2 linked regions of the Prosthecobacter dejongeii genome follow. Each later gene encodes a partner of the first gene's protein in a complex. Links are inferred from orthologs where the notes say so. Each region holds a gene or a part of one and is shown on either strand. Other genes may lie near its edges.

Region 1 (4,567 bases):
AAGAAAGCAAATTTTTGCCTCCAAACCTTAGTGTTTGTTCACTTCCACACCTAACTCCTTGAGCTGCTTACGCACGACTTTTAGCACCTCTCGCCCAGAGGCAGTGATCCGGTAGGCACGTGGAGCCTTGGGACCACGGTCGGCTTCGACCGTAGAAACTAACCAGCCATTTTTTTCCATGCGTTTGAGCAAAGGATAAAGAGTGCCTGGGCTCACATCATAACCATGATGTCGCAATTCTTTGATCATCCACTGACCAATCACATCCCCATCTGTGGCATGGTACAAGATATGCACCTTCCAAAAGGAAAGGAGAATCTCGCGATTGATGAGTTTTAGATCCATGACAGCCCTGAGAATCTGAGGGCATTTCATCCAAAAGCCAAGTCTCGATTGGGAGACTTCATAACATGGACATAAGCTGTCCTCTGGGACCTGAATCAAGCCTTGCCACCTATCTCAACAATCTTCAGTTTGCAGGTTTGCGAATTTGCCATTGTTTCTCTTCCCAGCCCAAATTTTTGATAGTGATATTGGCGTAATCCCATGGGGCAGGATCTGGGCTGTACAGAATAACGCGGGTTCTCTCTGCTGCCAGCGTGGCAGCTTGGGGAATATCTAAAAATTTCAAGACGTTCAGGTAGGCCGGACCTTGCCGATGACTGGTGGGTAGATCATGCAAATCCAAACGGGTGATTCCCTCTTCAAACAGCGAGGCGTAAAGGGCATTTGCGGCCATCTCCCGGTGACCCTGCAACCACAGCGGTGTCTTAGAAAAACCGGGCACCTTTTTCAGGATCTGCACCGTGCGGCGGACGTCCCAGACGCGCATGGAATCCAGAGTCTGTCCTGCTAAATAAAAACGCCGCAGCCGCTGTGTCTGCGCTTTCTCGCTGCCTTGCCATTCGGTGGGCCCGATGCCGCGTGGGCAAACATAGGCCATGCCCCATTTGAAGCTTTGGAACATTTTCTTCTCGCTTTCAAAAGCGCTGTCATCTTTAACCGCTGTGGAGGGGCCTTCGATGAGTTTGCCAAATCGCGCTCCATAGGTTGCGGTGAAGTCCTGCCAGCCATGGGCATCCAGGACATTGAGCGCGACCAGTTCTAAATCCTCAGCCCTGAGACCTTCCCGATGGGCGATGTAGAGCCGCAAGCGAAAGGCACTGTCGGTTTGAAAATCATAAGCGGTTAGGCTCACTCCATCTCGTGTGGTGATGCCTGCCGACGCCAGAGTCAGAGCCGGGGCTTCCTGAGGCCAATTCACAAAGACTTTTTCCTGGAGGGATTTCATCCACGCAGCTTTTTGGGTTTCCCATTCTATCTTGGTTGTGATAGGGGCTGGAGCGGCAGCAGCGGGGACAAAACTCTCGTCTATCCTTGTATTTTTTTCATCTTTGGGGAGCTCTTTGAAGACTTGCAGAACTTCTGGTTCTAGAGACTTCTTGGCACCTTCGTCAAGCACGGCCATGGGATCGGCACCTTTGAGGTGGCGCTCGAACCAGTGGAAAGCACCGTTATTGAGCGGCTGTAGGTCCTTGTGTGGACCCTCGGCTACCTGGAGGCCAATATTCTTTTCCTGGCCTAACAGAGAGTAGATGCGGCGGACGTTCTGGTAGATGTTGAAGACCCCGTCAATGGGGAAGATGTCGTCCTTATCGGTGTTGCAGATCAATAAAGGACGCGGGGCCACTAGGGCGACAAGGCGGTCGTAATCCCAGCGGTAGGTATTCACCTGGAACATGCAGTCGCAGTGGCCTTCGATACAGCCATCCACCACGTGATTACGCATCGTGGTCACACCTGCTGTGGGGGCTGCTGCCTTGATCCTTTCATCCAGCGCAGCTATCCACCAGGAGTAGGCTCCACCGCCACTTCGTCCCGTGATGCCAAAGCGTGTTTTGTCCACTTCAGGTCGGGTCTCCAGGTAATCCAGGGCGCGGATGCCGGCCCAGGCCTCCAATCCTGCCGGGGTATAGCCGCGTGACATCCACCACCAGCGCCCCTTGCTGTAGGTGCCATGGTGCTCGCCCCGAATCTCGCCTAACTGCACAGTATCAATGATCAGGCAGGCATAACCATGCCGGGCAAACCAGATCCCGTGATGGTGGTAGCTGGTCTTGTTTCCATAACTCACGCTGCCTTTCATCACGCTGGCGTGACCGCAGACGTAGAGGATGGTGGGCAGCGGGTTTTCCACCTGGGTGGGCAAATAGAAATTGGCCGTTACGTACAGACCCGGAACCGCCTGGTAGTGCATGTTTTCAATCAGGTACCCATCGCCTTTCACCTCGCTCGTCTTGGTGGCCTGGAGGGGCGACTTTAACGGCATAGGCTCCAGCCCCAGCATCTCGGCGAGCTGCGTGCGGTACACGGGGGCCTTGGCCAGCCAATCCTGTGCCGTGGTAATGTCTTTCAGGCCGCCATTCTTCTCCATGTCCTCCGTCTGCTGCTGCATGTAACTGTCCAGCATGCGCGCACCGGGTGAGTCCGGGGTCTTTTCAGGGAAACGCCCGGCATAGACAGTCAGCGGCAATAGAAGCAGGAGAAGGGACTTCATGAAGTAATGAAAATACTCTCCATGAAGTGATGATCTTGTCGCCGGAGTTGATACTGGGCTGACGACTCTCACCGCTAAAAAAAATGACGGGTCGTCGAGACCCGTCATTCGTTTGGTATTAAGCTTTAAGGCTAGACTGATTTTAATCTGCGCTGTCTATCAGCTTGGCGAACTCGTCGAAGAAGTACTTCGCGTCATTCGGTCCGGGTGCGGCCTCTGGATGGTATTGCACGCTAAGGACGGGTGCTTCGCGGTGGCGCATGCCTTCCACAGTGCCATCGTTGAGGTTGATGTGCGTGACTTCCACATTGGAGGGCAGGCTGGCGGGATCAATGGCAAAGCCGTGATTCTGGCTAGTGATGGAGACTTTACCGGTGCGCAAGTCTTTGACGGGCTGGTTACCACCACGATGGCCGAATTTCAGTTTGAAAGTTTTGCCACCGTAGGCGTGACCCAGAATCTGATGACCTAGGCAGATGCCAAACACTGGAGTCTTGCCGATGAGCTGTTTGACTTCATTGTGGATGTAACCCAGCGCAGAGGGATCTCCGGGACCATTAGAAAGGAAAACACCGTCTGGATTGCGCGCCAGCACTTCCGCCGCCGTGGCGGTGGCCGGGACGACGGTGACGTGGAAGCCACTTTGGCGAAGGCCGCGCAGGATATTGCGCTTCATGCCAAAGTCATAAGCGACGATGTGGTGGCGTGCCTCAGGCAGAGGGTGAAAGGCACCTTCAGGGCCGCCTTCGCGGTTCTGGCTAGGGCTTGGGATATCCCACTGGCGGCTGAGTTCGCTCTCTGGATCCCACGTGTAAATGCTTTTGGTCGTGACTTCTTTGACGAAATCGCTGCCGCTCATCGGTGCACTTTCCTGGGCCAATTTCACGGCCTCTTCTACAGTGCTGACTTCAGTGGTGATGACGGACCGCATGGCTCCTAAGGTGCGTAGGTGCTTGGTCAGGGCGCGGGTATCAATCCCTTGGATACCAGGAATGTTGTGCTGCTTCAGGTAAGCATCCAGAGACTGAGTGCTACGCCAGTTGCTGGGCACATCACAAAGTTCTTCAATGACGAAGCCACGCACGTGGGGCTCATTACTTTCGTCATCCAGTGCATTGATGCCGTAATTACCGATCATTGGATAAGTCATGGCGACGATCTGGCCACGGTAGGAGGGATCGGTCAGGACTTCCTGATAACCGCACATGGAGGTGTTAAAGCAAATTTCGCCCGTGCGGGTGCCGGGTGCGCCAAAGGATTCACCTTCAAAATATCTTCCGTCTTCGAGTGCCAGGATTGCTTTCATTAAAAATGGGAAACTTGGGCACCTAGCGTCGTTGTGCGATGAATGCAAGAGGCGGATGCAATGTCTCTGTGAAGTGAGGTGGAAGAATCGAGGTTGCAGGGAGGCAGACTTGCAGATTCAATCGGTCCAATGATTTCTGGTCTCATCGCAGGCTCCTTACGCATGGCCACTGGGGCGCTCGCCCGTTGGCATGGCTGCGGCCCGGAACTCCGCCAGCGTATTTATTTTGCCAACCACACCAGCAACTTGGACGGTCCCCTCCTCTGGGCCAGCCTGCCCGCCCCCCTCCGAATGCGCACCCGCATGGTGGCCGCCCATGATTACTGGAGTCTCGGGAAACTGCGCCCCTGGCTGGCTCAAAGCGTCTTCCATGCCGTCCTCATCGAACGGAAAAAGCCCACCGCAGAGTGTAACCCACTCGACACCATGCTTCAGGCCCTGGGCGACGACCACTCACTGATCATTTTCCCCGAGGGGGGGCGCCAGACCAGTCCAGATCCGCAACCTTTTAAAGTGGGGCTTTTCCACCTGGCTAAACGCCGTCCGGACGTGGAACTGGTGCCTGTATGGATGGAGAATCTAAACCGAATCCTGCCCAAGGGTGAATTCCTCCCCGCACCGCTTCTTTGCAGCCTCGTTTTTGGCACGCCCATCCGCCTGGAGGTGGGAGAGACGAAGGTGGACTTCCTGGAGCGTGCGCGCCA
Region 2 (4,805 bases), on another replicon or contig:
GCCGTTTCGGAATAGGCAAGCCGAATGGCGGGTCCTGATAAATCTTCGTGCAATAGCCGGAAGATGTATCAGCCCTCAAAAGTTCCGCCTTTATTGTATAAATTTTTTCGGATTCGCTGCAATTGGTGCAGATGTATCGAATGAAACAGTAAGACACACTATCAACTTCGTAGGTATTTTTACCTTTTATCAGATGACGTCTCACTCCATTACAATGATCGTGGTCACAATAGATTCTAATATCACCTGGAAACTTCACGCTCGAAAAGCTATTTAAATCAAATAGCCCTTGCACCAATTGGCGAGAGTGAAGGGGCTCGCCTTCAAGGAGTTCACTCAAGGCCATACCTTGCACTGGCCTAAGACCAGCAAGTACCGTAGTTAAAGGAGGCTTTTGGTGATCACTCATTGCTAGTCAATTTTCGGCATTTTAAGCCCCTGTGCATCAGCCGCCTACAGAGACTTTATCGCCTTCAGGGCTGCGTCGGCACCATGAAGAGTGGTCTTAAGGGGGGAGCGGTTTTGCATGGCGGCGGTGCGGATCTTGATCTCGTCCTATCGGATTTTTTTCGGATCAGCGACCTCGAAAGCTCTACCAAATCACTTTCCAAACATTGCCATTGTTGTCTTTAGCCCGGCCAAAACCATGCGTTGGATTCGCCCCTGAAGTGTATCCTTCAAAGTCCACAATAGTGCCTCGGGTTCCCATCAACATGGCGCGGCTTGTTTGCAGGCCACGAACATCACCAGTAGACACAGACGCCGATGAGATCGCCACGGCGCTCCCTTGAGCCGCAACGATTTCTGGACTCATGATGCCCCCTACCACCGTAGCATAGCGGCCTGTGCAGACTTCGCCATCAGGCAGAGTCAAGGCGACGGTACCTGAGCCGTTGCCAGCCCAGGTAAATTTGGCATCCAAAACTTTTCCTCCCTGCACAGCGGGACCTGCCACCGGATAGGCTTTGGCAGTTAACGTGCACGAGGTGATGGAGACCATCGCAGCTAACGCTGACAGCACGAGAAGAGCAGATTTCATGACAGGATCGGGAAGTCGTTAATGGGACAAAGATGGATCTTACTGATGATACTACTGATGATACTCCTGCAACGCCCGCACTTCGACATCCGCAGCCTGCAATGACTTGATCGCTCGCATCGCCGCATCCGCTCCACGGAGGGTGGTCATGATGGGGATGCGGTTTTGCATGGCGGCGGTGCGGATCTTGATCTCGTCCTCGCGGGGGTTTTTCCCAGAGGGGGTGTTGATCACGAGGGCCATGTCCTTGTTCTTCATGAGATCAATGACGTTCGGGCGCTGGCCGCTGGCGAGCTTCGGCAGGATGTTGACATCGGTGCCAGCATCCTTGATGACCTGGCCGGTGCCGGCGGTGGCGTAGAGGGTGAAGCCGAGATCGGCGTAACCTTGGGCGATGCGGGCGACGTTGGCGCGGTCGGTTTCCTTGACGCTGATGAAGACGTTGCCTTTGGTCGGCAAGGTGCCGCCGGCGGCCATCTGGCTTTTGGCAAAGGCGAGGCCCATGTCCATGTCGATGCCCATGACTTCGCCCGTGGATTTCATCTCAGGCCCAAGGGCGATGTCCACGCCCTGGAACTTGCTGAAGGGGAAGACGGCTTCTTTGACGCTGAAATGCTTCGGATGAACTTCTTCGGTGAAGCCGAGTTCCTTGAGGGTCTTGCCAGCCATGATCTTGGCGGCGAGCTTTGGCAGCGGGACGCCGATGGCCTTGCTGACGAAAGGAGCGGTGCGGGAGGCACGTGGGTTGACCTCGATGACGTAGAGGTCGTCGCCTTTGACGGCGAGCTGCATGTTCATGAGGCCGCGCACGCCGAGGGCTTTGGCCAGCTTTTTGGCGGCATCGCGGATGCGGTCCTGCATTTCAGCGCCGAGGCTGAAGGGAGGGATGACGCAGGCGCTGTCGCCGGAGTGAATGCCGGCCTCTTCGATGTGCTCCATGATGGCACCGATGACGGTCGTTTCGCCATCGCTGATGCAGTCCACGTCCACCTCAGTGGCGTCTTCCAGGAAGCGGTCCACCAGCACGGGGCGGTCGGGCGTGGCCTCGACGGCATTCTTCATGTAGTGGGTCAGTTCGGCATCGCTATAGACGATCTGCATGGCGCGGCCACCGAGCACGAAGCTGGGGCGCACGAGGCTGGGGTAACCGATGCGGGCAGTGATGGCCAGGGCCTCTTCCAGGGAGGTGGCGGTGCCGCTGGCGGCCTGGTGCAGGCCGAGTTCATCCAAGAGGGCGGCGAAGAGCTTGCGGTCTTCGGCGAGCTCGATGTTTTTCGGGCTGGTGCCGATGATGCGTACGCCGTTTTCTTCCAGGCCTTTGGCGAGGTTCAGCGGGGTCTGGCCGCCGAACTGGACGATGACGCCGAGCACCTGGTCGTTGCGGTTTTCGCGCTCGTAGATGTTCAGCACGTCTTCCAGGGTCAGGGGCTCAAAGTAGAGCTTGTCGCTGGTGTCGTAGTCGGTGGAAACGGTCTCCGGGTTGGAGTTGACCATGATGGTCTCATAACCCAGTTCGCGCAGCGCGAAGGAGGCATGGACGCAGCAGTAATCGAACTCGATGCCCTGGCCGATGCGGTTTGGACCACCACCCAAGATCATGACCTTCTTGCGGTCATTGTCGCGGACTTCGTCCTCGGTGCCGTAAGTGGAGTAGTAGTAAGGAGTCTGCGCTTCGAACTCGGCGGCGCAGGTGTCCACAAGGCGGTAGGTGGGGATGATGCCGAGCTTCTTGCGGGCAGCGCGAATCTCTTTTTGCCGTGTGCGGCACATATGCGCCAATTGTGCATCCGAGAATCCAAGCTTTTTGTAGCGGCGGAACTCACTAGCACTGAGGCTTCTCCAGTCCAACTTCTCCAGCTTGTCTTGAGCAAGCTCGAGATCGGTATCGTTATCTGGATCGAGATCGAAGCGGGAACGAATGAATTCGGGATCGTTTCGGCATTCTGCTATCGCGAGCGCTTTGTCGGAAATAACCAATGTTTCCTTCACAATCTCCTCAATCTGCCTCAAGAACCACCGGTCAATCTTGGTGAGGCTGAAGACCTTCTCGACGTCCCAGCCGATGGCGAAGGCCTGGCCGAGGAAGAAGATGCGCTCGGCATTCGGCACCGTGAGCTTGGTGGTGAGGGTTTCTTCGTCCACCACGACATCGGCTCCGTCGCCGATCAAACCGAAGCGTTTGATTTCCAGGCTGCGCAGGGCTTTCTGGAGGGACTCTTTGAACGTGCGGCCAATGGCCATGGCTTCGCCCACCGACTTCATCTGCGTGGTGAGGGAGGTATCGGCACCGGGGAATTTTTCGAAGGTGAAACGCGGGATCTTGGTGACGACGTAGTCAATGGTCGGCTCGAAGGAGGCGGGGGTCTCGCGGGTGATGTCGTTCTTCAGCTCGTCGAGGGTGTAACCGACGGCGAGTTTGGCGGCGATCTTGGCGATGGGGTAACCGGTGGCCTTGGAGGCGAGCGCAGAGGAGCGCGATACGCGCGGGTTCATCTCGATGACGATCATGCGGCCCGTGTCCGGATGGATGGCGAACTGGATGTTGGACCCGCCCGTCTCCACGCCGATCTCGCGGATGCAAGCGAAGGAGGCATCGCGCATGATCTGGTACTCGCGATCCGTCAGGGTCTGGATAGGGGCGACGGTGATGGAGTCGCCCGTGTGGACGCCCATGGGGTCCAGGTTTTCGATGGAGCAGATGATGACGCAGTTGTCTGCCTTGTCCCGCATCACTTCCATTTCGAACTCTTTCCAGCCGAGCAAGGACTCTTCGATGAGCACTTCACTGACGGGGGAAAGGTCCAGGCCGCGAGCGGTGATGGTTTCAAATTCTTCCTTGTTATACGCGATGCCGCCGCCAGTGCCGCCGAGGGTGTAAGCGGGGCGGATGATGAGGGGCAGGGTGCCGATCTCTTCAGCGATTTTGCGGGCTTCCTCAATGGTGTGGGCGACGCCGGACTGCGGCAGGTCCAGCCCGATGGCGAGCATGGCGTTCTTGAACTTGAGGCGGTCTTCGCCTTTTTCGATGGCGTCGGGCTTGGCGCCGATCATGCGCACGCCGTGTTTTTCCAGCACGCCGGAGTGGTGCAGGGACATGGCGGTGTTCAGCGCGGTCTGGCCACCCAGGGTGGGCAGGAGGACGTCGGGCTTTTCCTTGATGATGATCTTCTCAACGATCTCTGGGGTGATCGGCTCGATGTAGGTCCGGAAGGCGAATTCCGGATCGGTCATGATGGTGGCCGGGTTCGAGTTGATCAAAACGACCTCGTAGCCTTCCTCGCGCAGAGCTTTGCAGGCCTGGACACCTGAATAGTCGAACTCACAGCCCTGGCCGATGACGATGGGGCCGGAACCGATGACGAGGATGCGTTTGATGGAGGGATCTTTGGGCATGGAGGCGGAGGGCGGAGAGAGAAGAGAAAGCTTAGGTTGGGGCTTTCAAGGCTGCCACAGGGGGAGGCGGCGGTTCCGGGAACCGCTCATCTTTGCGGCGGCAGCCGGGAAAGCGCGGCATCTTGCACAGAGCCAGCGCGCTGTAAAGGGCGGAGGATGAAGATGTGTTGCCGGAAGGCTCTGTTTGTGGAATTTTTTGCACCGAAAGCCATGAGTGCGCTGAGGATGTTGCCAAAGACACAAAACCGAACGGCCTTCAATCTGGACCGTTGGGATGAACTGGCCAGTGACGACTTTGTGCGAAACTGGCCGGGGAGAATCGAAACGGATCGGTTTGGCCGAATGGTAGCGTCCCGATATGAAAATTATGGAC

The links.
Region 2: the proteins of carA (region 1) and carB are in contact, whole or in part, in a solved structure (PDB 1KEE), measured with the Escherichia coli proteins. The link is inferred for Prosthecobacter dejongeii from one-to-one orthologs.

The regions. Positions count from the first base shown.
Region 1 is NZ_JACHIF010000004.1:155,554-160,120, forward strand. Bases 1,782-4,567 are described here. They hold carA (glutamine-hydrolyzing carbamoyl-phosphate synthase small subunit), read right to left. Parts: upstream 3,864-4,567; coding sequence 2,700-3,863; downstream 1,782-2,699. Other genes in these bases: HNQ64_RS11200 (alpha/beta hydrolase family protein), read right to left, coding at 1,782-2,557; HNQ64_RS11210 (lysophospholipid acyltransferase family protein), read left to right, coding at 3,993-4,567. In the rest of the region: HNQ64_RS11195 (PadR family transcriptional regulator), read right to left, coding at 28-345; more of HNQ64_RS11200, read right to left, coding at 470-1,781. UniProt on the Escherichia coli protein: Small subunit of the glutamine-dependent carbamoyl phosphate synthetase (CPSase).
Region 2 is NZ_JACHIF010000001.1:1,060,117-1,064,921, forward strand. What follows is about bases 891-4,805. They hold carB (carbamoyl-phosphate synthase large subunit), read right to left. Parts: upstream 4,433-4,805; coding sequence 1,091-4,432; downstream 891-1,090. Other genes in these bases: HNQ64_RS04200 (hypothetical protein), read right to left, coding at 891-1,039; HNQ64_RS04210 (Uma2 family endonuclease), read left to right, coding at 4,643-4,805. In the rest of the region: HNQ64_RS04195 (hypothetical protein), read right to left, coding at 1-340; more of HNQ64_RS04200, read right to left, coding at 593-890. UniProt on the Escherichia coli protein: Large subunit of the glutamine-dependent carbamoyl phosphate synthetase (CPSase).